2 linked regions of the Streptomyces venezuelae genome follow. Each later gene encodes a partner of the first gene's protein in a complex. Links are inferred from orthologs where the notes say so. Each region holds a gene or a part of one and is shown in the gene's direction. Other genes may lie near its edges.

Region 1 (15,912 bases):
TCGCCGATCCAGGCGCCGCCGCGGCGGTTCACCAGGACGGCGCTCGTCGTGCCGTCGAAGCCGGCCGGCGCGTTGACCGCGATCGTGGCGCCGGCGAGGGCGGGGTCGGCCTTGAGGACGTCGACGACCAGCTTCTCGACGTCCGGGAAAGCACTCGGGGGAGTGGTCATGACGGTTCTCCTCGGTGGAGGGGAGGGATGGCGGGACGGGGTGCCGCCCGGGGCGCTCCGGCGGGAGGGGGGCGGGGCGCGGCAGCGCGCCCGGACGGCGGACGGCGGAGCCGCGTCCCGTCCTGCGGGCGCAGCTCCGCCGCTGCACCAACTGTGACAGTGATCGTGCGCGCACGCAACTAGAACGGGGGGTGGATGTGCCGGGGCCGTGCTGGGCCCGTGGGAAAGCCCCTCGATAGGTTGTCTCGACCCGACCGAGGGAGCCGCCCGTGCCCGCCACCCGCCCCCGCCTGCTCTACGTCACCGACCTGGCCTACCCGGCCAAGGGCCGGCGCTACGGCGACGAGGACATCCACCTCACCGCCCGGCTGCGCGCCGACTTCGACCTCGCCCTCTGCCACCCGCTCGACGCCGCCGCCCTCATGGAGGGCTTCGACGCCGTCGTCGTCCGCAACAGCGGCCCGGTCCTCGCGTACGAGAAGGAGTACGAGGCCTTCCGCGAGCGCGCCCTGACCCTCGGCACCCGCGTCTACAACCCGCTCCACGGGCGCGGCGACATGGCCGGCAAGCAGTACCTGCTCGACCTCACCGCCGCCGGGTACCCCGTCATCCCCACCGCCGACCGCCCCGAGGACCTCCACCGGCTGCCCGACGCCACGGAGTACGCGGTCAAGCCCAGGGCCGGCGCGGACTCCATAGGACTGCGCTTCGTGGCCCGCGAGGAGCTCGCCGCCCTCCCGTACGGCGACCTCCTCGTCCAGCCGCGCGTCCACTTCCGGTACGAGGTCTCCTTCTACTTCGTCGACGACCTCTTCCAGTACGCCCTGTACGCCCCCGACCCCGAGCGCCGCTGGGTTCTGGAGCCGTACGAACCGACCGCCGAGGACCTCGCCTTCGCCCGCCGCTTCATCGAGTGGAACACCCTCGACCACGGCATCCAGCGGGTCGACGCCTGCCGCACCCCTGAGGGCGGACTCCTCCTCGTCGAGCTGGAGGACCTCAACCCGTACCTCTCCCTCGACCGCGTCGCCGAGCCGGTGCGCGAGCGCTTCGCCGACACCCTGGTCCGCTCGCTCGGCGACTTCCTGAGGGCATGACGAAGCGCCCCGATTCCGGAAGGATCCGGAATCGGGGCGCTTCGGTGACGGACGATCAGGCGGTACGCGTACGGCGGCGGGCCAGCCGCTCCGCCGCGAAGACGTCCTCCAGGCGGAAGAGCTGGGCGCGGCCCGCCTTGCCCGCGGCCCGCAGGTGTCCCAGCTGGACCCACTTGCGGATCGTCGCGGGGGCGACCCCGGCCTCCTCGGCGGCGAGCGGCCCCGGGATCAGCGCGGGCAGGGCCGGCAGCGCCGGCAGTGCGGGCATCGCGGGCGAGCTCAGCATGAGGTCTCCTTCGTGTCGTCCATCGCCACTTCGATCTCCTCGGTGGGCGTCCCCGAGGCCTCCGTCAGTTCCGCCCACGCGCCCTCCGGCCACAGGTGCCGGTAGGCGGGGTCGTCCTGGCAGCCGCAGGCCGCGTCCGTGCACACGCACGCCGGGTTCACGCAGAGCACCGCCCGCCGGTCGGGGAAGGCCCGCAGTGACACCGAGTCGCACCAGGGGCAGCGCCCCGAGACGCGGACGATCGTCTCCGCGTCGCCCAGCGTCCGCGCGCACCGGCGGGCCATCCGCCGGATCTCGTCCCGGACGTGCCGGGCGAGGACCGGGTGGCCGGCGACGGCGTCGAGCAGTCCGACGATCCGCCGCAGCCGCTCGATCACCCCGGCGCGGCGCGGCCTCGGCAGGGCGAGCCGGGCGCAGACCGCCTCCTCCAGCTCCACCACACCGTCGGTGATGTCCCGGATGGCGTCGGAGATGTGGAGCCGGATGGGGGCGGCGCCGTGCCCGGGGACGGAGAGGCCGTGCCGCTGTTCGAGGAGCAGCGCCTCGCGCCGCTCCTCGCGGATCAGCTCGTCGCGGCCGGGATGCGGGGCGGTGGGGGCGGTCCCGGCGGGGGAGCGGCGGCCGGGCGCCAGCTCCTCGGAGAGCTCGGGGAACTGCCGTACGAGGGAGGCGGTCCAGAGGGTGATGTCCCGCAGTACGAGCTCGACGGTGCGGTCCGAGCGGTCGGCGTGCTCGGCGGCGGTGCGGTACGTACTGTCTGCGGGGTCCGTGCGGTCCGCGCGGTCGGTGAGGTCAGCCACGGCGGCGGCCCCCCGCCTTCGCGACGGCCTTCTCGACGGCCTTCGCGACGCGCTCCACGTCCGCGGCGCGGCCGTTGCGCCACAGGCGGCCCGCGCAGACGCCGTCGAAGTAGCTCTCGGCCGGGGCCACGGCCGCCTCGCACTCGCGGCGGACGGGACAGTCGGCGCAGGCGCGCAGTGCCGGGGCGGCGTCCTTGGGCCGACGGGCGAAGACGACGGACGGGGAGAGGCCGGCGCACGCGGCGGAGGCCTGCCAGGGGGACGGGTCGGTCGGGAACAAGAGGGTTCTCCACGGTCCGGGGCCACCGGGGCGTCCATGGGGCCGGTGGGGCTTCTGGGGCTCAGGGGGCCGGCGAGTGCGGCGGAGAGCAGCCTGACACGTTGCGTGCGAGCGCGCAACAAACTTGTGGTGACGCCCTGACCGGGTCTTCATCGATTCGACACTATTGCGTGCCCGAAAGCACGTAATTCCGTGCGCGCAAGCACGCTAAAGTGTGGGATCCGGAGGGTGGGGAGTAAGGGAGCGGTACACATGACCAGTCAAGGGCTCGACGAATTCGCGGGCTGGGTCGAAGGCCTGATGAGAGCGCGCGGATACGACATCGACAGTCCCCGCGGCGGCGGGAAGTCCCGGATCGCCGACGAGGCCGGGGTGCACCGCGCCGCCGTGACCCGCCTGCTCCAGCGGCAGAGCATGCCCGACCTGGAGACCATGCGCCGGATCGCCCCGCTCCTCGGGGTCTCCGTGCGGGACATGCTGATCCGGTCCGGCCGGGTCACCCCCGAGGAGCTGCCGCTGGCGGACGACCTCCTGCCGCCCGACGACTGGCAGCCGACCATGGAGGACTTCGCCCGCTGGCTCGGCGTGCCCGACGAGCGCCTGGGTGTCTTCGTCAAGGTCGTGAACCAGTTCCTGGAGCCCGACGAGGAGGGCCTGGAGGACGTCGCCGCCGTCGAGGCGCGGCGCACCGCGCGCGACTGACCGCCGCCGGCGCGGCGGTACGGGGCGGCCCACCGCGCCCCCGCCGCGCCCCGGTCGGTCCCCCGCGGCGCCCGGGCCGTGCCGCGGTCGGGCCCGGCCGCGCCCCGGTCGGGCTCCCGCTGCGGCTCCGCCGCGCCCGGCTCCGCGCGCGTGGCCATTTGTTTTGACCGGAGTCCGTGCGATAGGTACGCTCAAGCCTTGTGCCTGGGGTGTGCCTGGGCTCGCGTGCGTGTCTTCCGCCGCACAGCGAGTCCGTGAAACGGCCACCGTGATCCGCGCCGCCTTTTCCGCCTACGGCGGAGGTCCGCGAGATTCGACACACCCGACCGCGTGGGTCGGCGCGTGTTCCAGGTTAGTTTCACCGACGGCACACAGAAACCGGAGAAGTAGTGCCTACGATCCAGCAGCTGGTCCGTAAGGGCCGGCAGGACAAGGTCGAGAAGAACAAGACGCCCGCACTCGAGGGTTCCCCTCAGCGTCGCGGCGTCTGCACGCGTGTGTTCACGACCACCCCGAAGAAGCCGAACTCGGCCCTCCGTAAGGTCGCGCGTGTGCGTCTGACCTCGGGCATCGAGGTCACGGCCTACATCCCGGGTGAGGGTCACAACCTGCAGGAGCACTCCATCGTGCTCGTGCGTGGTGGCCGTGTGAAGGACCTGCCGGGTGTTCGTTACAAGATCATCCGCGGTTCCCTCGACACGCAGGGCGTCAAGAACCGTAAGCAGGCTCGCAGCCGCTACGGCGCCAAGAAGGAGAAGTAAGAATGCCTCGTAAGGGCCCCGCCCCGAAGCGCCCGGTCATCATCGACCCGGTCTACAGCTCTCCTCTTGTCACCTCGCTGATCAACAAGATCCTGCTGGACGGCAAGCGTTCCACCGCCGAGCGCATCGTGTACGGCGCCATGGAGGGTCTTCGTGAGAAGACCGGCCAGGACCCGGTCATCACGCTGAAGCGCGCTCTCGAGAACGTCAAGCCGTCCCTCGAGGTCAAGTCCCGTCGTGTCGGTGGCGCCACCTACCAGGTGCCGATCGAGGTCAAGCCGGGCCGCGCGTCCACGCTGGCCCTCCGCTGGCTCGTCGGTTACTCCCGCGCCCGTCGCGAGAAGACCATGACCGAGCGCCTCCTGAACGAGCTCCTCGACGCCTCCAACGGCCTCGGTGCTTCGGTCAAGAAGCGTGAGGACACGCACAAGATGGCCGAGTCCAACAAGGCCTTCGCGCACTACCGCTGGTAGTCGCAACCCACATCGAGACCGAGAGAAGACTGAGCCGATATGGCTACCACTTCGCTTGACCTTGCCAAGGTGCGCAACATCGGCATCATGGCTCACATCGACGCGGGCAAGACGACCACCACCGAGCGGATCCTGTTCTACACCGGCGTCTCGTACAAGATCGGTGAAGTCCACGACGGCGCTGCCACGATGGACTGGATGGAGCAGGAGCAGGAGCGCGGCATCACGATCACGTCCGCCGCGACGACCTGCCACTGGCCGCTCGAGAATGTCGATCACACGATCAACATCATCGACACGCCGGGTCACGTCGACTTCACCGTCGAGGTGGAGCGTTCGCTGCGCGTGCTCGACGGTGCTGTCACCGTGTTCGACGGCGTGGCCGGCGTCGAGCCCCAGTCCGAGACCGTTTGGCGTCAGGCGGACCGCTACGGCGTTCCGCGTATCTGCTTCGTCAACAAGCTCGACCGTACCGGTGCCGACTTCCTGCGCTGCGTCGACATGATCGTGGAGCGCCTCGGCGCGACCCCGATCGTCATGCAGCTGCCGATCGGCGCCGAGATGGACTTCCAGGGCGTCATCGACCTGGTCCGCATGAAGGCGCTTGTCTGGTCCGCCGAGGCCAGCAAGGGTGAGATGTACGACGTCGTCGACATCCCGGCGGACAAGCTCGAGCTTGCCGACGAGTACCGCGCCAAGATGGTCGAGACCATCGCGGAGAACGACGAGGAGCTCATGGAGCTCTTCCTCGAGGGCACCGAGCCCACCGAGGAGCAGCTCTACGCCGCCGTCCGTCGCATCACCATTGCCTCCGGCAAGGGTGGCGACACCACGGTGACCCCCGTCTTCTGTGGCACCGCGTTCAAGAACAAGGGCGTCCAGCCCCTGCTCGACGCGGTCGTGCGCTACCTCCCCTCGCCCCTGGACGTCGAGGCCATCGAGGGCCACGACGTCAAGGACGCCGAGGTCGTCGTGAAGCGCAAGCCGTCCGACGACGAGCCGCTGTCGGCCCTCGCGTTCAAGATCGCGAGCGACCCGCACCTCGGCAAGCTCACCTTCGTCCGGATCTACTCCGGTCGCCTGGAGGCCGGCACCGCGGTGCTGAACTCCGTCAAGGGCAAGAAGGAGCGCATCGGCAAGATCTACCGCATGCACGCGAACAAGCGTGAGGAGATCGACTCGGTGGGCGCCGGCGACATCGTCGCCGTCATGGGCCTGAAGCAGACCACCACCGGTGAGACGCTGTGCGACGAGAAGAACCCGGTCATCCTGGAGTCCATGGACTTCCCGGCCCCGGTTATTCAGGTCGCCATCGAGCCCAAGTCCAAGGGTGACCAGGAGAAGCTGGGTGTCGCCATCCAGCGTCTCGCGGAGGAGGACCCCTCCTTCCAGGTGCACTCGGACGAGGAGACCGGCCAGACCATCATCGGTGGTATGGGCGAGCTTCACCTCGACATCCTCGTCGACCGTATGCGTCGCGAGTTCAAGGTCGAGGCGAACGTCGGCAAGCCGCAGGTCGCGTACCGCGAGACGATCCGCAAGGCCGTCGAGCGCGTGGACTACACCCACAAGAAGCAGACCGGTGGTACCGGTCAGTTCGCCAAGGTGCAGATCGCGATCGAGCCCATCGAGGGCGGCGACGCCTCGTACGAGTTCGTGAACAAGGTCACCGGTGGCCGCATCCCGAAGGAGTACATCCCTTCGGTCGACGCGGGTGCGCAGGAGGCCATGCAGTTCGGCATCCTGGCCGGCTACGAGATGACTGGCGTCCGCGTCATCCTTCTCGACGGTGGCTACCACGAGGTCGACTCCTCCGAGCTCGCGTTCAAGATCGCCGGTTCGCAGGCCTTCAAGGAGGCCGCGCGTAAGGCTTCTCCCGTCATCCTTGAGCCGATGATGGCCGTTGAGGTCACCACGCCCGAGGACTACATGGGTGAGGTCATCGGCGACATCAACTCCCGCCGTGGCCAGATCCAGGCCATGGAGGAGCGTCACGGTGCTCGCATCGTGAAGGGCCTCGTGCCCCTCTCGGAGATGTTCGGCTACGTCGGAGACCTCCGCAGCAAGACCTCGGGTCGCGCAAGCTACTCGATGCAGTTCGACTCCTACGCCGAGGTTCCGCGGAACGTCGCCGAGGAGATCATCGCGAAGGCCAAGGGCGAGTAACTCTCCCGAGTTCACGCTTTAGGCTTGACACCAGTCACCGGGGTTCGACCCCGAGACCCGAGGAATCGGGCCCCGGTGGATGGCATCCCAGCAAAGATCACCTGGCGCCGATGAAGCAAGGCGTACAGAACCACTCCGCAGGAGGATTCAGTGGCGAAGGCAAAGTTCGAGCGGACTAAGCCGCACGTCAACATCGGCACCATCGGTCACATTGACCACGGTAAGACGACCCTCACGGCCGCCATTACCAAGGTGCTGCACGACGCGTACCCGGACCTGAACGAGGCCTCGGCCTTCGACCAGATCGACAAGGCTCCTGAGGAGCGCCAGCGCGGTATCACCATCTCGATCGCGCACGTCGAGTACCAGACGGAGTCGCGTCACTACGCGCACGTCGACTGCCCCGGTCACGCTGACTACATCAAGAACATGATCACGGGTGCCGCGCAGATGGACGGCGCCATCCTCGTGGTCGCCGCCACCGACGGCCCGATGCCGCAGACCAAGGAGCACGTGCTCCTGGCCCGCCAGGTCGGCGTTCCGTACATCGTCGTCGCCCTGAACAAGGCCGACATGGTGGACGACGAGGAGATCCTGGAGCTCGTCGAGCTCGAGGTCCGTGAGCTCCTCTCCGAGTACGAGTTCCCGGGCGACGACCTTCCGGTCGTCCGTGTCTCGGCGCTCAAGGCCCTCGAGGGCGACAAGGAGTGGGGCGAGAAGCTCCTCGGCCTCATGCACGCGGTGGACGAGTCCATCCCGCAGCCCGAGCGTGACGTCGACAAGCCGTTCCTGATGCCGATCGAGGACGTCTTCACGATCACCGGTCGTGGCACCGTCGTCACCGGTCGTATCGAGCGCGGTATCCTCAAGGTCAACGAGACCGTCGACATCATCGGTATCAAGACCGAGAAGACCACCACCACGGTCACCGGTATCGAGATGTTCCGCAAGCTCCTCGACGAGGGCCAGGCCGGTGAGAACGTCGGTCTGCTCCTCCGTGGTATCAAGCGCGAGGACGTCGAGCGCGGCCAGGTCATCATCAAGCCGGGCTCGGTTACGCCGCACACCAACTTCGAGGCGCAGGCGTACATCCTGTCGAAGGACGAGGGTGGCCGTCACACCCCGTTCTTCAACAACTACCGCCCGCAGTTCTACTTCCGCACCACGGACGTGACCGGCGTCGTGACCCTCCCCGAGGGCACCGAGATGGTCATGCCGGGCGACAACACCGCCATGAGCGTTGAGCTGATCCAGCCCATCGCCATGGAGGAGGGCCTCAAGTTCGCCATCCGTGAGGGTGGCCGGACCGTCGGCGCCGGCCAGGTCGTCAAGATCACTGCCTGATCTCTGATCTGACCTGGTAGCTCGAGTAGCTGCAGCAGAAGGCCCCGCACCTTTCGGTGCGGGGCCTTCTCGCGTATCCGCTCCAGGAAATACATAGGGTCGGAGATGTCGAGGCCGCGCGGGCGGCTCCGACCCCTGGGTGACAGCACGCCACAGGGGCGCGCGGGGACGGGGAGGACACCCGAGATGAAGTACGTCGCGATGATCTACGGCAACCAGGCCAAGTGGGAGTCCTTCCCGGCCGAGGCCTGGCCCGAGGCGATCGCCAGGCAGGAGGCCTTCAACCGGAAGTACCGGGAGACCGGCGAGCTGCTCGGCGCGTACGGACTCGCCGACGCGGCCGCCGCCCGGCTCGTCCGCCGCGAGGACGGCGCCCCCGCCGTCACCGACGGGCCGTACCTGGAGACCAAGGAGTACCTGGCCAGCTTCTACCTGCTCGACTGCGACAGCCCGGAGCGCGCCCAGCAGATCGCCGCCGACATGCCCTTCGCGGACGTCGACCCCGTCGAGCTCTGGCCGGTCCTGCACGAGTCCGCGGCGGACCTGTGACCGCAGCCCAGGAGATCGAGGACCTGCTGCGTGAGTGCACGCCGCAGGTCCTCGGCCTGCTCGTCCGACGGCACGGCAACTTCGACGCCTGCGAGGACGCCCTCCAGGAGGCGCTGATCGCCGCCGCGCGGCAGTGGCCGCAGGACGGCGTCCCCGACAACGCCCGTGCGTGGCTGCTCACCGTCGCGACCCGCAAGTACATCGACCAGCTGCGCGCCGATGTCGCACGCCGGCGCCGCGAGGACGCCCTGGCGTTCGCCACGCCCGACTCCGAGCTCGTCGCCCAGGCCGCCGACGCCCCCGGCACGGGCGGGGACGACTCCCTGTCCCTGCTCTTCCTCTGCTGCCATCCGGACCTGTCGCCGCCCAGCCGGATCGCGCTCACCCTGCGGGCCGTCGGCGGCCTCACCACCGCGCAGATCGCCGCCGCCTTCCTCGTGCCCGAGCCGACCATGGCGCAGCGCATCAGCCGGGCCAAGCAGACGATCAAGGCCGCCGGGGGAGGGCTCGCACAGCCCGAGGGGGAGGCCCGGGCGGCCCGGCTCGCCGAGGTGCGGCACGTCCTCTACCTGACCTTCAACGAGGGCTACACGGCCAGCGGCGGCGACGAGCTCACCGCGCCGGCGCTCTCCACGGAGGCGATCCGGCTCACCCGGCTCCTGCACCGGCTCGTCCCCGAGGACACCGAGACGGCGGGCCTGCTCGCGCTCATGCTGCTCACCGACGCCCGCCGCCCGGCCCGCACGGGCCCGCACGGCGAGCTGGTGCCGCTCGCCGAGCAGGACAGGGGCCGCTGGGACGGCCGGCTGATCGGGGAGGGCATCGAGCTGATCAGCCGCACGCTGCCGAAGGGGCAGGTCGGCCCGTACCAGCTCCAGGCGGCGATCGCGGCCGTCCACGACGAGGCGGAGTCCGCCGCGGCCACGGACTGGCCGCAGATCCTCGCCCTGTACGAGCTCCTGGAGCGGACCGGGGACAACCCGGTGATCACGCTCAACCGTGCCGTCGCGGTCGCGATGGTCCACGGCCCGGAGGCGGGCCTGGAGCTGCTCGCCGGCCTGGCGGAGGACAAGCGCCTCGCCCACCACCACCGGCTCCTCGCGACCCGCGCGCACCTGCTCGAACTCCTCGGCGACGAGGAGAGCGCGGCGGCGGCCTATCGCGAGGCGGCCCGGCACACGACGAGCGCTCCCGAGCGCCGCCATCTGACGGAGCGGGCACGCCGGTTGGGGTGAAGGGCGCCGAGAGCAGGCGCGCGGGAAGACGCGTGCGCCCCGGCGCTTGTCCGTACGTGACGTGGGGTACAGTCTTCGACCCCGATTGGCGGCCGGAAGGTCCCGTATGGCAGACTGTCGGGGTTGCTCGGTTGAGTGCCGATGCTGCGCGCCTCCCGTCGGGAGGACCGGAAGCGAGTCCCACAGTACTCGTCGCTTCACACCTCTCTGCTGAGAGGCGTCGGGCGGACGTACGGGAATCTTCTGGGAAGCGTCAGCGGGGTGCCGACCAGGCTCCCGGTGGGTGTTCCACCCCCGACTCGCGGTCATGGTGACCGCACCCCCTTGGTTGGGAAATCCTCAGGGATTTCTGCGTAGAGGGAGTGCGACACGCCCGACCGCGTGGGTCGGAGGTAGGACGGAGCTTCTCAGGAAGCACAGTCGACCGGGATGCCAGAGCGTTACGAGACAAAGGACTACTAGTAGCCATGGCGGGACAGAAGATCCGCATCCGGCTCAAGGCCTACGACCACGAGGTCATCGACTCCTCGGCGAAGAAGATCGTCGAGACGGTGACCCGCACTGGTGCGTCGGTCGCAGGCCCGGTGCCGCTGCCCACTGAGAAGAACGTGTACTGCGTCATCAAGTCGCCGCACAAGTACAAGGACTCGCGCGAGCACTTCGAGATGCGCACGCACAAGCGCCTCATCGACATCCTCGACCCCACGCCGAAGACGGTTGACTCGCTGATGCGTCTCGACCTGCCGGCGGGCGTCGACATCGAGATCAAGCTCTGAGGTGACGCGCGAGATGGCTAAGAACATCAAGGGCATCCTGGGCGAGAAGCTCGGCATGACGCAGGTCTGGGACGAGAACAACCGGGTCGTCCCGGTGACCGTCGTCAAGGCCGGCCCGAATGTCGTGACCCAGGTCCGTACGAACGACGTCGACGGCTACGAGTCGGTCCAGATCGCCTTCGGCGAGATCGACCCTCGCAAGGTGAACAAGCCCCTCAAGGGTCACTTCGCCAAGGCTGACGTCACCCCGCGCCGCCACCTGGTGGAGCTCCGCACCGCTGACGCCTCCGAGTACACGCTCGGCCAGGAGATCACCGCCGAGCTCTTCGAGGCCGGCGTCAAGGTCGACGTCACCGGCAAGAGCAAGGGCAAGGGCTTCGCCGGTGTCATGAAGCGCCACAACTTCCGTGGTGGCAAGGCGTCGCACGGTGCCCACCGCGTGCACCGCAAGCCCGGCTCCATCGGTGGCTGCGCCACTCCGGGTCGTGTCTTCAAGGGCATGAAGATGGCCGGTCGCATGGGCAACGAGCGTGTGACCACCCAGAACCTGACCGTCCACGCCGTTGACGCCGAGAAGGGTCTGCTGCTCATCAAGGGCGCCGTCCCCGGCCCCAACGGTGGCCTCGTCCTGGTCCGCACCGCGGCCAAGGGGGTTTGAGGAACCGATGAGCACCATTGACATCCTTTCGCCGGCAGGCGACAAGGCCGGGACCGTCGAGCTCCCCGCGGAGATCTTCGGCGCCAAGGTCAGCGTTCCGCTGATCCACCAGGTCGTCGTCGCGCAGCTGGCCGCGGCCCGTCAGGGCACGCACAAGACCAAGAGCCGTGGCGAAGTCCGCGGTGGTGGCAAGAAGCCTTACCGCCAGAAGGGCACCGGCCGCGCCCGTCAGGGTTCGACCCGCGCCCCGCAGTTCGCCGGTGGTGGCGTCGTGCACGGTCCCGTGCCGCGTGACTACTCGCAGCGGACCCCGAAGAAGATGAAGGTCGCCGCCCTCCGCGGTGCCCTCTCGGACCGGGCCACCCACTCCCGCATCCACGTCGTCACCGGCGTGGTCGAGGGTGGCATCTCCACCAAGGCCGCCAAGACGCTGTTCGGCAAGATCTCGGAGCGCAAGAACCTGCTCCTGGTCGCCGAGCGCTCCGACGAGGCCGCGTGGCTGTCCGCTCGTAACCTGCCCCAGGTGCACATCCTGGAGCCGGGCCAGCTCAACACGTACGACGTGATCGTCTCCGACGACGTGGTCTTCACCCAGGCCGCCCTCGAGTCCTTCGTGTCTGGCCCCCAGACCGCTGAGACCGAAGGGAGCGACGCCTGATGACTGACGCCGTCGTCACCAGCAAGACCTTCTCGGACCCGCGCGACATTCTCGTCAAGCCGGTTGTCTCGGAGAAGAGCTACGCCCTGCTGGACGAGAACAAGTACACGTTCATCGTCGCGCCTGGCTCCAACAAGACCCAGATCAAGCAGGCCGTCGAGGCGGTCTTCTCGGTCAAGGTCACCGGGGTCAACACGATCAACCGCCAGGGCAAGCGCAAGCGCACCAAGGCCGGTTTCGGTAAGCGCAAGGACACCAAGCGCGCCATCGTGACCCTTGCCGAGGGCAACCGTATCGACATCTTCGGCGGTCCGACCGCCTAAGGGCGGTCTGGATCGTCCGGAATCGGACGAGGACTGAGAAATGGGAATCCGCAAGTACAAGCCGACTACGCCGGGCCGTCGTGGCTCTTCCGTAGCCGACTTCGTCGAGATCACGCGGTCCACGCCGGAGAAGTCGCTGGTCCGCCCCCTGCACAGCAAGGGCGGCCGTAACAACACCGGTCGGATCACGGTTCGACACCAGGGTGGCGGCCACAAGCGCGCCTACCGGGTGATCGACTTCCGTCGTCACGACAAGGACGGCGTGCCGGCGAAGGTCGCTCACATCGAGTACGACCCCAACCGCACCGCGCGCATCGCGCTGCTCCACTACGTGGACGGCGAGAAGCGCTACATCATCGCCCCCAAGGGTCTGACGCAGGGTGACCGCGTCGAGAACGGCCCCGGCGCGGACATCAAGCCCGGCAACAACCTGGCTCTCCGCAACATCCCGGTCGGTACCACGATCCACGCGATCGAGCTCCGTCCCGGTGGCGGCGCCAAGTTCGCGCGCTCCGCTGGCGCCTCCGTGCAGCTGCTGGCGAAGGAGGGCACGATGGCCCACCTTCGTATGCCGTCCGGTGAGATCCGTCTCGTCGACGCCCGCTGCCGCGCCACCATCGGCGAGGTCGGCAACGCCGAGCAGTCGAACATCAACTGGGGCAAGGCCGGCCGTAAGCGCTGGCTGGGCGTTCGCCCGACCGTTCGCGGTGTGGCGATGAACCCGGTCGACCACCCGCACGGTGGTGGTGAGGGCAAGACCTCCGGTGGTCGCCACCCGGTCTCCCCGTGGGGTCAGAAGGAGGGTCGTACTCGCTCGCCGAAGAAGGCTTCGAGCAAGTACATCGTCCGCCGCCGCAAGACGAACAAGAAGCGCTAGGAGCGGGTTTAGATGCCGCGCAGTCTCAAGAAGGGACCCTTCGTCGACGGCCACCTCGTCAAGAAGGTGGACGCCCAGAACGAAGCCGGTACCAAGAACGTCATCAAGACCTGGTCCCGTCGCTCGATGATCATCCCGGCCATGCTCGGCCACACGATCGCGGTGCACAACGGCAAGACCCACATTCCGGTGTTTGTCACCGAGTCGATGGTCGGCCACAAGCTCGGCGAGTTCTCGCCGACGCGCACCTTCCGGGGTCACGTGAAGGACGACCGGAAGTCGAAGCGCCGCTAGTAGCGGGGTGGAATGACCATGACAGACACTGGAAGGACAACCATGGAAGCCAGGGCCCAGGCGCGGTACATCCGCGTCACGCCCATGAAGGCCCGCCGAGTGGTGGACCTTATCCGTGGCATGGACGCCACGGAGGCTCAGGCGGTCCTGCGTTTCGCCCCGCAGGCCGCGAGCGTGCCGGTTGGCAAGGTGCTGGACAGCGCCATTGCCAACGCTGCACACAACTACGACCACACTGACGCCTCTTCGCTGGTCATCAGCGAGGCGTACGTCGATGAGGGCCCGACCCTGAAGCGGTTCCGTCCGCGTGCTCAGGGCCGTGCATTCCGGATCCGTAAGCGGACCAGCCACATCACCGTGGTCGTCAGCAGCAAGGAAGGAACCCGGTAATGGGCCAGAAGGTTAACCCGCATGGGTTCCGGCTCGGCATCACCACGGACTTCAAGTCCCGCTGGTACGCCGACAAGCTGTACAAGGACTACGTCAAGGAAGACGTCGCCATCCGTCGGATGATGACGTCCGGCATGGAGCGCGCCGGCATCTCGAAGGTTGAGATCGAGCGCACCCGTGACCGCGTGCGGGTGGACATCCACACCGCGCGTCCCGGCATCGTCATCGGCCGCCGTGGCGCCGAGGCCGACCGCATCCGCGGTGACCTCGAGAAGCTCACGGGCAAGCAGGTCCAGCTGAACATCCTCGAGGTCAAGAACCCCGAGATGGACGCTCAGCTGGTTGCTCAGGCCGTTGCCGAGCAGCTCTCCTCCCGCGTCTCCTTCCGTCGCGCCATGCGTAAGAGCATGCAGGGCACGATGAAGGCCGGCGCCAAGGGCATCAAGATCCAGTGTGGCGGTCGTCTCGGCGGCGCCGAGATGTCCCGCTCGGAGTTCTACCGCGAGGGTCGTGTGCCGCTGCACACGCTCCGCGCGAACGTGGACTACGGCTTCTTCGAGGCCAAGACGACCTTCGGTCGCATTGGCGTCAAGGTCTGGATCTACAAGGGCGACGTCAAGAACATCGCCGAGGTCCGCGCCGAGAACGCTGCGGCCCGTGCGGGTAACCGCCCGGCCCGTGGTGCCGGCGCTGGCGACCGCCCGGCCGGCCGTGGTGGCCGTGGTGGCGAGCGTGGCGGCCGCGGCCGCAAGCCGCAGCAGTCGGCTCCGGCCGCCGAGGCCCCCAAGGCCGAGGCTGCCGCCGCTGCTCCGGCTGAGAGCACCGGAACGGAGGCCTGACCGAAATGCTGATCCCCCGTAGGGTCAAGCACCGCAAGCAGCACCACCCCAAGCGCTCGGGTATGAGCAAGGGTGGTACGCAGGTTGCGTTCGGCGAGTACGGCATTCAGGCCCTCACGCCGGCGTACGTGACGAACCGCCAGATCGAGGCTGCTCGTATCGCGATGACCCGCCACATCAAGCGTGGCGGCAAGGTCTGGATCAACATCTACCCGGACCGTCCCCTGACGAAGAAGCCCGCCGAGACCCGCATGGGTTCCGGTAAGGGTTCTCCGGAGTGGTGGATCGCGAACGTCAAGCCGGGTCGGGTGATGTTCGAACTGTCCTACCCGAACGAGAAGATCGCGCGCGAGGCCCTGACCCGTGCGGCCCACAAGCTGCCGATGAAGTGCAAGATCGTTAAGCGCGAAGCAGGTGAGCTGTGATGTCGGCCGGTACCAAGGCGTCCGAGCTGCGCGAGCTGGGCAACGAGGAGCTTCTCAACAAGCTCCGCGAGGCCAAGGAAGAGCTGTTCAACCTCCGCTTCCAGGCGGCGACGGGCCAGCTCGAGAACCACGGCCGGCTCAAGTCCGTCCGTAAGGACATCGCCCGGATCTACACCCTGATGCGTGAGCGTGAGCTGGGCATCGAGACGGTGGAGAACGCCTGATGAGCGAGAGCAACGTGACTGAGAAGACCGAGCGCAACGCTCGCAAGGTCCGCGAGGGCCTGGTCGTCAGCGACAAGATGGACAAGACCGTCGTCGTCGCTGTCGAGGACCGCGTCAAGCACGCGCTGTACGGCAAGGTCATCCGCCGTACGAACAAGCTCAAGGCTCACGACGAGCAGAACGCTGCCGGCATCGGCGACCGCGTCCTCCTGATGGAGACCCGGAAGCTGTCGTCGACGAAGCACTGGCGCGTCGTCGAGATCCTCGAGAAGGCCAAGTAATTCTTGAAGGGGTAACCCTTCGAGTTCGTTCCGCCAGGCTCGGCCGGGGCTTCCTAGAAGCCCCGGCCGGGAACCGGCAGACAATCAGGAGATAGACGTGATCCAGCAGGAGTCGCGACTGCGTGTCGCCGACAACACTGGTGCCAAGGAGATCCTTTGCATCCGTGTTCTCGGTGGCTCGGGTCGCCGCTACGCGGGCATCGGTGACGTCATCGTCGCCACCGTCAAGGACGCGATCCCCGGTGGCAACGTGAAGAAGGGTGACGTCGTCAAGGCGGTCATCGTTCGCACCGTCAAGGAGCGC
Region 2 (12,908 bases), 2.2 Mb from region 1 along the record:
TGATCGCGTAGTGCGCGAACCCCACGACCTCCCCGGCCCGCTCGGCGAGCACGCACAACCGCGGCGAGGAGCCATCCCGCCGGCCCGGCGGGTCGATCAGCGGCTGCCGCTCCCACTCGGGCAGCCGGGCGATCATCCCCGGCCGCCGCGGCACCAGCTTCGCGTACACCGCCTCGCACACGGCGGACGACTCCGTCAGGTCCGCCAGGCGCAGGGTCACCCCGTCCGTGCCCTCCGGCACCGAGAGCCGTACCCGGGTCGTGTCGATCGTCGCCCGCGTCGCGTAGGCGCCGACGCCGTAGCCGAACCGCCCGTAGATCTCCGGCTCCGAGGCCGTCAGCACCGCGAGCGGCTCGCCCGCCGCCCGCAGGTCGTCAAGCTGGCGCCGCATCATCGAGGTCAGGATCCCGCGCCGGCGGTGCGTCCCCGCCACGCTCACCATCGTCACCCCGCCCGCGCGCACCGACGCCCCGCCCGGCACCGTGAGCCGGAAGGAGAACGCGCCCGCCGTCCCCACGCACAGATCGCCGTCCCACACCCCCATGAAGCGGTCGAACTCGGTCAGGTCGCGCCACAGTGTCCGCTCCTCCGGCGCCTCCGGCACACCTCCGAACGCCAGCTCCAGGACCTCGAACCAACGGTCCCACTCGGTCGGGTCGAGAACCCGCAGTTCAGTCGTCATATGCCATCGATATCAGCGCCGCGCGTCCGGGGCGACCCGATTTCGCGCACATTGTCACCGGGGTACCCCTGCGCGATGTCGGACGAGGTGGATAGGGTCCAGGCCAATGGGACACCGCGCGGGAGTGAACACGTACGCGGCCCGGACGCGCAGGCGCGCTCGCCGGGCCCGCATCGCGCTGCGCAAGTCCGGCGTCGACTACTTCCGCGGGGACGGCTCCGACTGGCTCGCCTTCGCCGGACTCCTGCTGATGATCCCGGCCATCGCCTGCGGCACACTCCTCGACCCGGTCTGGTGCGCGCCCTCGGCGCTCGTCCTGCCCATCGTGGCCGGCGGGCTGCTGCTCCGCCCCGCCAGCCTGCTCGGCCTGTACGCGGCCGCCGCCGGAGCCCTCATCGTCGAGTCCGTCGTCCTCGGCCCGTACACCCAGGGGCCCGCCCGGGTCACCCCCGGCACCGTCCTCACCGTCGCCGCCTGCGGACTCTTCGGTCTCCTCATCGCCCAGTTCCGCGCCCGCGTCGGCGTGCCCTGGCGGCGCGGCGGCACCATGCTCTTCGACCTGCGCGAACGCATCCGCGTGCAGAGCGCCCTGCCCCGGCTCCCGCAGGGCTGGCACCGCGAGATGGCGCTCCGCCCGGCCGGCGGCCAGTCCTTCTCCGGCGACTTCGTCGTCGCCGCCCGCACCCACGGCGGCCGCACCCTGGAGGTCGTCCTCACCGACGTCTCCGGCAAGGGCATGGACGCGGCCTCCCGCTCCCTGCTGCTCTCCGGTGCCTTCGGCGGACTCCTCGGCTCGCTCCCGCCGCACGGCTTCCTGCCCGCCGCCAACGGCTACCTGCTCCGGCAGAACTGGGACGAGGGCTTCGCCACCTCCATCCACCTCGTCCTCGACCTGGAATCCGGCGACTACGAGCTCTTCTCCGCCGGCCACCTCCCCGCGCTCCAGCTCCACGCGGGCAGCGGTCGCTGGGAGGAGAAGGCCGCGGAAGGCCCCCTCCTCGGCGTCTACGACGGGGCGGAATTCCACCCGGTCAAGGGCTCGCTGCTGCCCGGCGACGTCCTCATGCTCTTCACCGACGGCCTCGTCGAGGCCGCCGACCGGGACATCGCCGAGGGCATCGACCGCCTCACCGGCGAGGCCGACCGCTGCGTCGCCGAGGGCTTCGAGGGCGTCACCTGGCACCTGATCGAGGCCGTCGCCAAGGACGTCAACGACGACCGGGCCCTCCTCCTCATCTCCCGCCGCGCCTGAACGCCCAGGCCGTCTCCGGCCCGGTCACCGGCTTCATGATCTTCCGTGCGAGCAGGAACCGCCGTTCCCGCAGGGATGATTCGCCACCCGGCAACGGGGGCAGGGGGGTTGATGGCACCATGGAGCCGGGGGGTGTCAGGCGTGCGCTCCCCGGTGGGCAAGGCGGGACCGACCGAGGGTGTGATCAGTTGTGGCCATTTCACTGTCTGTGGTGTTGCTGTTGGCAATCATCCTGGTGGTGCTGATCCGCGGGGGGAACCTCAAGGGCGGACCGGCCGTGGTCGCGGTGCTCTTCGGCTTCTTCCTCGCCTCCACCGGCATGGCCGACGACATCCAGCGCTTCCTGGACTCGATAACGCAGACGGTCGGCTCCATCAAGTTCTGAGCCGCCGTCCATCTAGCGGGACTTGGCGGTCCTGGCCGTCTTGGCGGCCTTGGACTTCCTGGCGGTCGGTGCGGGGGACTTCTTGGCGGTCGCGGCGGGCGGCTTCGCGGGCTCCGCAGCCGGCTTGGCGGGCTCCGCGGCCGTCCTGGCCGCCTGCTTGGCCGGCGGCGGAGGCTTCGGCGCGGACCGCTTCGCGCCCATGTCGCCGCCCGTGACGGCGGTGCTCGGCTTCGCCGGAGCCGCGGTGTCGCGCAGGGACCACTTGAGCTCGATCTCCAGCTCGATCTCCCCGTCCTCGATCTCCAGCTCCACCTCGCTGCGGAACTCCTCGGGGACGCGCAGGCTCAGCGTTCCGGCCCCCAGCTCCAGTTCGGCCTCCCCGCCCTCCCGCAGGGCGGCGGCGAGGGCGGTCAGCTGATCGGCTGCCTCAAGACGGGACACCGAGCGCTTCCGCTCGAACTTCAGGTCCTTCATCGCTACCTCCGGTGCGACGGGAGACGGGCTGAGCCCAGTCTGCGCTCGCCCGCCGGACCCGGCATCTCGCGATCCGCCGGAAAACGCCTCGGAGCCGGCCCGGAGAGACTTCTCCGGACCGGCCCCGAGACCGTGGAGCGGGTGACGGGAATCGAACCCGCGTAGCTAGTTTGGAAGACTAGTGCTCTACCATTGAGCTACACCCGCACAGCATCGCGCCGCAGGTCACGAGGACCGCGGCACGGACAGCATGTTAGCGGGTCGGAGGGCCTTTCCGCACACCCGTAAAACGGGGGGCGCCGCACTGTCCGCGTCCATGTACCCTACGTGTCGCACCGACGGGGTGTGGCGCAGCTTGGTAGCGCGTCCGCTTTGGGAGCGGAAGGCCGTGGGTTCAAATCCCGCCACCCCGACCATGTCGATCACGCGCCCCACGGTCGCGTTCTTGATCACGTTATGGCTGCCTCCCCGCTTGCGGTTACTATGCAAGCTGCGTGCCCGTGTGTCTTTCTGACCGGGCCGACCCGCCGGAACCGCTGACCGCGGAGACGGTGGATTCCAGGAATCAGCCACAAGGAGACCTAACCGTGAAGAGCGCCGTGGAGACCCTGAACCCGACTCGGGTTCGGCTCACTGTCGAGGTGCCCTTCGAGGAGCTCAAGGACAGCCTCGACGCGGCGTACAAGAAGATCAACCAGCAGGTCACGGTCAAGGGCTTCCGTAAGGGCAAGATCCCGGCTCGCGTGATCGACCAGCGGTTCGGCCGCGGCGCCGTGCTGGAAGAGGCCGTCAACGACGCGCTCCCGAAGTTCTACACCGAGGCCGTCAACGAGGCCGAGGTCAACCCGCTGGGTCAGCCCGAGGTCGACATCACCGAGCTGAAGGACGGCGAGCTGCTGGCCTTCACCGCCGAGGTCGACATCCGCCCGACGCTCGAGATCCCGGACTACTCCGGCATCGAGGTCACCGTCGACGCGGTCGAGGTCACCGACGAGGACATCGAGAAGTCGGTGGAGCAGCTCCGCGAGCGCTTCGCCTCGACCTCCACCGTCGAGCGCGCCGCCCAGGACGGCGACGTCGTCACCATCGACCTCGAGGCCAAGGTCGACGGCGAGGTGCTGCCCGACGGCGTCGCCTCGGACGTCTCGTACACCATCGGTTCCGGCGAGCTGCTCGACGGCATCGACGAGGCCGTCAAGGGCCTGGAGGCCGGTGGCGAGGCCACCTTCACCTCGCAGCTGAAGGGCGGCTCCGCCGAGGGCAAGGACGCGGAGGTCACCGTCAAGGTCACCACCGTCGCCGCCCGTGAGCTCCCCGAGCTGGACGACGAGTTCGCGCAGATGGCGTCGGAGTTCGACACCCTCGACGAGCTCAAGGCCGACAGCCGCAAGCGCCTCGAGAACATGAAGCAGTTCGACCAGGCCACCCAGGCCCAGGAGCGCGTCCTCGACGAGCTCCTCAAGCTGGTCGAGGTCCCGATGCCCGAGAAGCTTCTCGAGGACGAGATCAACACCCGCAAGCACAACCTGGAGCACCACCAGCTCGGCCAGATGGGCATCGACCTCGCGAAGTACCTGGAGCTCCAGGGCAAGACCGAGGAAGAGTTCCTGGCGGAGACCAAGGAGCAGGCCGAGAAGGGCATCAAGACGCAGTTCATCCTCGATGAGCTCGTCAACAAGGAGAAGCTCGACGTCTCCCGCGAGGAGCTCACCGAGCACCTCTTCCGTCGTGCCGCCTCCTCCGGCATGAGCCCGGACCAGTTCGCCCAGGCCGTGGCCCAGGGTGGCCAGGTGCCGATGCTCGTCGGCGAGGTCGCCCGCGGCAAGGCCCTCGCGGTCGTCGTCGAGGCCGCCACGGTCAAGGACAGCAACGGTGAGGTCGTCGACCTCTCCGACGACGAGGACGAGGTCGAGACCGCCGCCGAGGCCGTCGAGGCCGTCACCGGCGAGGCCGAGGTCTCCGAGGACAAGTAGGCGGCTCCGCGCCCCGGCGCCGAACCCCGCTCCACGGGCCCGTACGCACTGCTGTGCGTCCGGGCCCGTGGGCGTACCCGAAGCCCTTATGCGTCCGCGCGTACCTTGCGCTCCCAGCGAACAGTTCGGGAACCGGGATGGCGTTGTCCTACCTGCGCGTTAGGGTCCATGAATACGAGGGCACTGCCCTCAGAACAAGACGCTGAGACGGCCTTGGCCGTCGGAGACGAGCAGGTGGATACGTGACGAATCTGAAGCCTTACGCCGCGGGTGAGCCGTCCATCGGTGGCGGCCTCGGCGACCATGTCTACAACCGGCTGCTCGGCGAGCGGATCATCTTCCTCGGCCAGCAGGTCGACGACGACATCGCCAACAAGATCACCGCTCAGATGCTTCTCCTGGCCGCCGACCCGGAGAAGGACATCTTCCTGTACATCAACAGCCCCGGTGGCTCCGTGACGGCCGGCATGGCCGTCTACGACACCATGCAGTACATCCCCAACGACGTCGTCACCATCGGTATGGGCATGGCGGCCTCCATGGGGCAGTTCCTGCTCACCGGCGGCACCGCCGGCAAGCGCTTCGCGCTGCCGAACACCGACATCCTGATGCACCAGGGCTCCGCCGGCATCGGCGGCACCGCCTCGGACATCAAGATCCAGGCCGAGTACCTCCTTCGTACGAAGAGGCGCATGGCCGAGATCACCGCGCACCACTCCGGCCAGACCGTCGAGACGATCATCCGTGACGGTGACCGCGACCGCTGGTTCACCGCGGACGAGGCCAAGGACTACGGCCTCATCGACGCCATCATCACGCACGCCGCGGGTGTTCCCGGCGGCGGCGGCACGGGCGCCTGAGCCCCGGCAGTCCGCTCAAGAGCCCCAGCCCACCGAACGCCACCAGGACGGTGAACACCCAGATGCAGAACAACCTCTCCGCGAGCGGCCTCTACACCGGCGCGCCGATGGACAACCGCTACGTCGTTCCGCGCTTCGTCGAGCGCACCTCGCAGGGCGTCCGCGAGTACGACCCGTACGCGAAGCTCTTCGAGGAGCGCGTGATCTTCCTCGGCGTGCAGATCGACGACGCCTCCGCCAACGACGTCATGGCGCAGCTCCTGTGCCTGGAGTCGATGGACCCGGACCGCGACATCTCCATCTACATCAACAGCCCGGGCGGCTCCTTCACCGCCCTCACGGCCATCTACGACACGATGCAGTTCGTGAAGCCGGACATCCAGACGGTCTGCATGGGCCAGGCGGCCTCCGCCGCGGCCGTGCTGCTCGCCGCCGGTACGCCCGGTAAGCGGATGGCCCTGCCGAACGCCCGCGTGCTGATCCACCAGCCCTCCGGCGGCACCGGCCGTGAGCAGCTCTCCGACCTGGAGATCGCGGCCCGCGAGATCCTGCGGATGCGCAGCCAGCTGGAAGAGATGCTGGCCAAGCACTCCTCGACGCCGATCGAGAAGATCCGCGAGGACATCGAGCGTGACAAGATCCTGACCGCCGAGGACGCCCTCGCGTACGGCCTGGTCGACCAGATCGTCTCGACCCGCAAGAGCACGGCCTCCGCCGAGCGCTGACGTCCGACCTTCCCTCGGCACGGGGCACATGACGCATTCCCGTCCATGTGAACCGTGCCAAGGGGGGCCCGAACAGAGGGCTCGGCAAGGTACCGTCGAATATGAGGCACCAGGAGTCGCTGAACCAAGCACTCCCAGGCGAAGGGGAAGCACCTCGTGGCACGCATCGGTGATGGCGGCGATCTGCTCAAGTGCTCGTTCTGCGGAAAGAGCCAGAAGCAGGTGAAGAAGCTCATCGCGGGACCCGGTGTGTACATCTGCGACGAGTGCATCGACCTCTGCAACGAGATCATCGAGGAAGAACTCGCGGAGACGAGCGAGGTGCGCTGGGAGGAACTCCCCAAGCCCCGCGAGATCTACGAGTTCCTCGAGGGGTACGTCGTCGGGCAGGAGCCCGCGAAGAAGGCCCTCTCGGTCGCGGTGTACAACCACTACAAGCGCGTCCAGGCCGGCGAGAACGGCGGCGCGCAGGGCCGGGACGACGCCATCGAGCTGGCGAAGTCCAACATTCTGCTGCTCGGCCCCACGGGCTCCGGGAAGACGCTGCTCGCGCAGACCCTGGCCCGCATGCTCAACGTCCCGTTCGCCATCGCCGACGCGACGGCGCTGACGGAGGCCGGCTATGTCGGCGAGGACGTCGAGAACATCCTGCTCAAGCTGATCCAGGCGGCCGACTACGACGTCAAGAAGGCCGAGACCGGGATCATCTACATCGACGAGATCGACAAGGTCGCCCGTAAGAGCGAAAACCCGTCGATCACGCGTGACGTGAGCGGTGAGGGCGTCCAGCAGGCCCTCCTCAAGATCCTGGAGGGCACCACGGCCTCCGTACCGCCGCAGGGCGGCCGGAAGCACCCGCACCAGGAGTTCATCCAGATCGACACGACGAACGTGCTCTTCATCGTCGGCGGCGCCTTCGCCGGCCTCGAGAAGATCATCGAGTCGCGGGCGGGCGCCAAGGGCATCGGCTTCGGGGCGACCATCCGCTCCAAGCGCGAGATCGAGGCGAGCGACCAGTTCCAGGAGGTCATGCCGGAGGACCTGGTGAAGTTCGGGATGATCCCGGAGTTCATCGGCCGCCTCCCCGTCCTCACCTCGGTCCACAACCTGGACCGCGAGGCGCTCCTCCAGATCCTCGTCGAGCCGCGGAACGCCCTGGTGAAGCAGTACCAGCGTCTCTTCGAACTCGACGGCGTGGAGCTGGACTTCGACCGCCCGGCCCTGGAGGCCATCGCCGACCAGGCGATCCTGCGCGGCACCGGCGCGCGCGGCCTGCGCGCCATCATGGAGGAGGTCCTCCAGTCGGTGATGTACGAGGTCCCGTCCCGCAAGGACGTGGCCCGGGTCGTCATCACGGCGGACGTCGTCCGGAACAACGTCAACCCGACGCTGGTCCCCCGGATCGTGAAGAACGACGGCAGGCACGAGAAGTCGGCCTGACGCCACGAGCGTGACGAAGTGAGGGGGTCCCACCCGAAGGTGGGACCCCCTCACTCATGTCCGGACAGGTGACCGGTCAACTGCTCAGAGCTTGACGCGGACTTCCTTGCGGAGCTTCGCGGTGACGGAGGCGGCGTCCTCCATCGAGCCTTCCTTGCCCGCGAGCATGTCGGCCATGTTCATCGGAACGACGAAGCCGACCGTGCTGTGGTCCGCCCACACGCAGAACGTCATGGAGAACGCCGGCGTGGATTCGGCCGGGTTGGCCTCGGTCTTCGCCTGCTGGCACTTGAGGAGGGCGCCGTCCAGCTCCGACGGGGTGAACTCCTGCGGGCTGCCGACCAGTTTCGGCTCGTCGGCCTTGGCCTTGTCCTTCTCTGCCTCCGCCTTGATGCCCGCGAAGATGTTGTCGATGGTCTTCTCGGGGTCGTCGATCTCGCCGTAGAGGCCGCTGAAGGAGATCATCTTGCCGCCGAGCGGGTTGGCGGCGTCCTTCACCTCGTAGGTGGCACCGACGTTCGTGGCGTTCTTGACGCCCTTCTGCTCGGGGTCCTTGAGGGAGTCCTTGTCGGGACCGCTGCCGGGCTTCTTCTTGTACTCGGTGAGCACCGTGTCCGGGGTGGTCAGCTTGTGCGCGCCGTCGTCCGCGACCGAGGAACTGCCACCGCCGATCAGGAAGTACGCGCCGACGCCGATCGCCGTGACCACCGCGACCGCGCCGATGATCCAGCCGGCCTTGGACTTCTTCGGGGCCGGCGGGTGCGGGACGTAGCCGCCGGGGCCCTGGGGGGCGCCGTACTGCGGCTGCTGGCCGTACGGGTTCGGCTGCTGCTGCGGGTAGCCGTACGGAGGTTGCTGCGGCGGGACGCCCTGCGGGGCCTGCTGGGGGTAGCCGTAGCCCGGCTGGGGAGCCTGCGGCTGGCCGTAGGGGCCCGGCTGCTGCGGCTGCTGGCCGTACGGGCCCGGCTGGCCGTAAGGGCCGGGCTGCTGGGGCGGCTGGCCGCCGTACGGGCCGGGCTGGTTGTAGCTCATCGACAGGTTCCCCTCACAGGATGTTTATGTCTGCCGAACATCCTGACGGAAGCGATGACCATGAAGTGCGGCGGGGGCCACACCGTTACCGAACCAAAGCGTTTCAGGACAAGGCGAGGACACCCCTAAACTGACCCCGTGACCGAGAACACTCAGCAGCAGACAGCGCCCACCACCGAACTGCCGACCCAGTACGCGCCGGCCGAGGTAGAGGGGCCGCTGTACCAGCGCTGGGTAGAGCGCGGGTACTTCGAGGCGGACGCGAAGAGCGAGAAGCCGCCGTACACGATCGTCATCCCGCCGCCGAACGTCACCGGTTCCCTGCACCTGGGCCACGCCTTCGAGCACACGCTGATCGACGCCCTCACCCGCCGCAAGCGCATGCAGGGCTTCGAGACGCTGTGGCAGCCCGGCATGGACCACGCCGGCATCGCCACCCAGAACGTCGTCGAGCGCGAGCTCGCCAAGGAGGGCAAGTCCCGCCACGACCTGGGCCGCGAGGCCTTCGTCGAGCGTGTCTGGCAGTGGAAGGCCGAGTCCGGCGGTCAGATCTCCGGCCAGATGAAGCGTCTGGGTGACGGCGTCGCCTGGTCCCGTGAGCGCTTTACCATGGACGAGGGTCTGTCCCAGGCCGTCCAGACCATCTTCAAGAAGCTCTACGACGACGAGCTGATCTACCGCGCCGAGCGCATCATCAACTGGTGCCCGCGCTGTCTGACGGCGATCTCGGACATCGAGGTCGAGTACCAGGACGACGACGGCGAGCTCGTCTCGATCCGGTACGGCGAGGGTGACGACTCCCTGGTCGTCGCCACCACGCGTGCCGAGACGATGCTCGGTGACACGGCCGTCGCCGTCCACCCGGACGACGAGCGGTACAAGCACCTGGTCGGCAAGCTGATCAAGCTGCCGCTGACCGACCGCTCGATCCCGGTCGTCGCCGACACCCACGTCGACCCCGAGTTCGGCACCGGCGCCGTCAAGGTGACCCCGGCGCACGACCCGAACGACTTCGAGATCGGCCAGCGCCACAACCTGCCGAACCTCGCCGTCATGGACGAGCGCGCCGTCATCACGGCCCACGGCCCCTTCCAGGGCCTGGACCGCCTGGAGGCCCGCTCCGCCATCGTCGCCGCGCTGCGCGCCGAGGGCCGGATCGTCGCCGAGAAGCGTCCGTACACCCACTCCGTCGGCCACTGCTCGCGCTGCAAGACCACCATCGAGCCGCGTCTGTCGATGCAGTGGTGGGTCAAGGTCGGCCCGCTCGCGCAGGCCGCCGGTGACGCGGTCCGCGACGGCAAGGTCAAGATCCACCCGCAGGAGATGGAGAAGCGGTACTTCGACTGGGTCGACAACCTGCACGACTGGTGCATCTCGCGCCAGCTGTGGTGGGGCCACCGCATCCCCGTCTGGTACGGCCCGAACGGCGAGGTCGTCTGCGTCGGACCGGACGAGCAGCCGCCGACGGGCGAGGGCTGGCACCAGGACACGGACGTCCTGGACACCTGGTTCTCCTCCGGCCTGTGGCCGTTCTCCACGCTCGGCTGGCCCGAGCGGACCGAGAGCCTCGAGAAGTTCTATCCGAACTCCGTCCTGGTCACCGGCTACGACATCCTCTTCTTCTGGGTCGCCCGGATGATGATGTTCGGTCTGTACGCGATGGACGGCACGCCGCCGTTCCACACCATCGCCCTGCACGGCATGGTCCGTGACCAGAACGGCAAGAAGATGTCGAAGTCCTTCGGCAACGTGGTCAACCCGCTGGACTGGATGGACACGTACGGCTCCGACGCCGTCCGCTTCACCCTGGCCCGTGGCGCCAACCCGGGCGTCGACGTCCCGATCGGCGAGGACTGGGTCCAGGCCTCCAGCAAGTTCGCCAACAAGATCTGGAACGCCACCCGCTTCGCCCTGATGAACGGCGCGACGGTCGAGGGCCCGCTGCCGGACGCCTCGGAGATGTCGGCGACCGACCGCTGGATCCTGTCGCGCCTCAACAAGACGGTCGCCGAGGTCGACGCCTTCTACGACGACTACCAGTTCTCGAAGCTGTCGGACGCCCTCTACCACTTCGCGTGGGACGAGGTCTTCGACTGGTACGTCGAGCTGTCGAAGACGACGTTCTTCGCCGGCGGCGAGGGCGCCCGGGTCTCCGGCCGGGTCCTCGGCGAGGTCCTCGACGTCATGCTGCGCCTGCTGCACCCGGTGGTCCCGTTCGTCACCGAGACGCTGTGGACCACGCTGACCGGCGGCGAGTCCGTCGTCATCGCCGACTGGCCGAAGGACAGCGGCTTCCGCGACGCGGCCGCCGAGCAGGAGATCGCCCTGGTCCAGCGGGTCATCACCGAGGTCCGCCGGTTCCGCAAGGAGCAGGGCCTCCAGGACGCGCAGAAGGTCCCCGCCCGCCTCACGCTCGACGGCACCCCGCTCGCCGCGCACGAGGCGGCCATCCGCCAGATCCTGCGCCTCCAGCCGGAGGGCGAGGACTTCTCCGCCACCGCCTCCCTGCCGGTCGCCGGGGCGACGGTCGCGCTCGACCTGTCGGGCACGATCGACGTCGAGGCCGAGCGCAAGCGCCTCGCGAAGGACCTCGCGGCGGCGGAGAAGGAGAAGGCCCAGGCGAACGGGAAGCTCGGCAACGAGGCCTTCCTCGCCAAGGCCCCGGACAACGTGGTCGACAAGATCCGTGGCCGCCTCGCCAAGGCGGACGAGGACATCGCCCGTATCCAGGCACAGCTGGCGACGCTGCCGCAGGCTTAGCCCGTACGGAAGGGGCCCGGAACCGACTCGGTTCCGGGCCCCTTCCGCGTATCCGTCAGGACTCCGTGGCGACCCCCACAGCAGGCCCTTGAGCCGGGAGCGGCCGGGGGCGGACTCGCGGCGGCGAAGGACAGCTGCTCCTGGGATGCTTCGTGCACATTTCTGAGTGAAGCGGCAATGTGGGCGAAGTGCCCGATCTCACACCAGAAGGGACTTCGGGTCCACCGCTTCGGGACGAAAGACCTTGGATGATGGACGGCATGCTCCGCCTCCCCACCGTCACCGCGCTCCGCCGTTGCGTGGACCGGTGGGCCGTCTCGCCCCGCGCCCTCGACGTCGTCACCGCGCTGAGCGCCTTCGGCCTGATGGTCCTCGACGTGCCGGGCCTCGCCCGTGCCGACAACTCGCTGACCGGGGTCACCGCGACGCTCGTCCTGGCGGCCGGGGCGGCCACGCTGGTGCTCAGGCGCCGGCTGCCCTGGGTCCCGTACCTCGTGGCACTCGGCCTGATGGGGTGGCTCCACGAGCTCACCATGATCCAGTTCGCGCTGTACTCGATCGGCCGGTTCCGGGGGCGGCGCGCCGCCGTCGCCGCGACCGTGCTCTACATCGGCGTGGCGTGCGCCCTCTTCCAGACGTCCGGCTGGCCCGCCCGGCACGGCGCCACCCTGATGGACTTCCTGAGCATCGTCGTCCCGATCGGGGTCCTCGCGGCGGGCGTCGGCATCGCCGCGTACCGGCAGGACCTCGTGCGCGCCCTGGAGGTCCAGCGCCGCGAGGCCGCCGCCCGGCAGGCCGTGCAGGAGGAGCGGATCTCGGTCGGGCGGGACGTCCACGACCTGGTCGGCCGGGAGCTCACCGTCCTCGCGGTACGGGCCGAGGTCCTCGCCGTACGGGCGCGGGGCGAGGCCCGCCAGAAGGACTTCGAGGAGCTCGCGGACACCGCCCGCCGCGCCCACCTCATGCTCAACGAGACGATCGTGCGCCGCGCCGACCGGGACGCGGCCACCCCCGGGCTCGAAGGGCTCGCCGCGCTCGCCGAGGAGAGCGAACGGATGGGCAGCCCCGTGGACCTGACGGTCGCGGACGCGGCCAAGGCGCTGTCGCCGCTGCGGCAGGCGGCCGTCCACCGGGTCGTCCGCGAGTGCCTGACGAACGCCGCCAAGCACGCCCCGGGCCTGCCGGTGACGGTCGTGATCACGGTGGAGGGGCCCGATCTGCGGACGGAGGTGCGCAACCCGCTGCCGAAGACCCCGCCGGACCCTTCGCCCGTCTCGACGGGCACCGGGCTGTTCTCCATGGAGGAGCGGGTCGCCAGCATGGGC

What was found.
Region 2: the proteins of rpsG (region 1) and tig are in contact, whole or in part, in a crystal structure (PDB 3GTY), measured with the Thermotoga maritima proteins. The link is inferred for Streptomyces venezuelae from one-to-one orthologs. Residues at the interface, in WP_004081843.1 of Thermotoga maritima: Lys34, Lys52, Lys55, Glu59, Arg62, Gln63, Glu66, Asn67, Lys69, Val71, Arg95, Ala109, Lys110, Lys111, Gly112, Arg113, Pro114, Glu117, Glu121, Ile124, Ala125, Tyr127, Asn128, Asn129, Thr130, Gly131, Lys135, Asp139, Arg142, Met143; in WP_004081061.1 of Thermotoga maritima: Glu122, Val124, Val129, Leu130, Tyr133, Glu188, Gly259, Ile262, Tyr263, Glu266, Ser270, Glu273, Gln274, Glu277, Arg308, Gln311, Ile312, Ser315, Tyr316, Glu325, Arg329, Arg336, Leu363, Phe366, Trp367, Arg373, Leu377, Arg381, Leu384, Glu387.

Annotation. Positions count from the first base shown.
Region 1 is NZ_CP029194.1:3,520,561-3,536,472, reverse strand. Bases 3,036-5,833 are described here. They hold rpsG (30S ribosomal protein S7), read left to right. Parts: upstream 3,036-4,098; coding sequence 4,099-4,569; downstream 4,570-5,833. Other genes in these bases: fusA (elongation factor G), read left to right, coding at 4,609-5,833; rpsL (30S ribosomal protein S12), read left to right, coding at 3,725-4,096; DEJ46_RS15745 (helix-turn-helix domain-containing protein), read left to right, coding at 3,036-3,335. Outside these bases: DEJ46_RS15770 (hypothetical protein), read right to left, coding at 1-170; DEJ46_RS15765 (hypothetical protein), read left to right, coding at 440-1,267; DEJ46_RS15760 (hypothetical protein), read right to left, coding at 1,323-1,553; DEJ46_RS15755 (hypothetical protein), read right to left, coding at 1,547-2,353; DEJ46_RS15750 (WhiB family transcriptional regulator), read right to left, coding at 2,346-2,633; more of DEJ46_RS15745, read left to right, coding at 2,886-3,035; more of fusA, read left to right, coding at 5,834-6,735; tuf (elongation factor Tu), read left to right, coding at 6,886-8,079; DEJ46_RS15720 (YciI family protein), read left to right, coding at 8,266-8,628; DEJ46_RS15715 (RNA polymerase sigma factor), read left to right, coding at 8,625-9,863; rpsJ (30S ribosomal protein S10), read left to right, coding at 10,331-10,639; rplC (50S ribosomal protein L3), read left to right, coding at 10,653-11,297; rplD (50S ribosomal protein L4), read left to right, coding at 11,305-11,955; rplW (50S ribosomal protein L23), read left to right, coding at 11,955-12,278; rplB (50S ribosomal protein L2), read left to right, coding at 12,319-13,155; rpsS (30S ribosomal protein S19), read left to right, coding at 13,168-13,449; and 6 more genes.
Region 2 is NZ_CP029194.1:5,746,285-5,759,192, forward strand. The notes cover bases 2,673-5,573. They hold tig (trigger factor), read left to right. Parts: upstream 2,673-3,380; coding sequence 3,381-4,766; downstream 4,767-5,573. Other genes in these bases: DEJ46_RS40100 (amphi-Trp domain-containing protein), read right to left, coding at 2,673-2,793; DEJ46_RS26405 (ATP-dependent Clp protease proteolytic subunit), read left to right, coding at 5,009-5,573. In the rest of the region: DEJ46_RS26370 (GNAT family N-acetyltransferase), read right to left, coding at 1-682; DEJ46_RS26375 (PP2C family protein-serine/threonine phosphatase), read left to right, coding at 789-1,934; DEJ46_RS26380 (hypothetical protein), read left to right, coding at 2,125-2,319; more of DEJ46_RS40100, read right to left, coding at 2,332-2,672; more of DEJ46_RS26405, read left to right, coding at 5,574-5,626; DEJ46_RS26410 (ATP-dependent Clp protease proteolytic subunit), read left to right, coding at 5,689-6,351; ATP-dependent Clp protease ATP-binding subunit ClpX, read left to right, coding at 6,508-7,791; DEJ46_RS26420 (hypothetical protein), read right to left, coding at 7,876-8,823; DEJ46_RS26425 (valine--tRNA ligase), read left to right, coding at 8,962-11,583; DEJ46_RS26430 (sensor histidine kinase), read left to right, coding at 11,844-12,908. UniProt on the Bacillus subtilis protein: Involved in protein export. Acts as a chaperone by maintaining the newly synthesized protein in an open conformation. Functions as a peptidyl-prolyl cis-trans isomerase.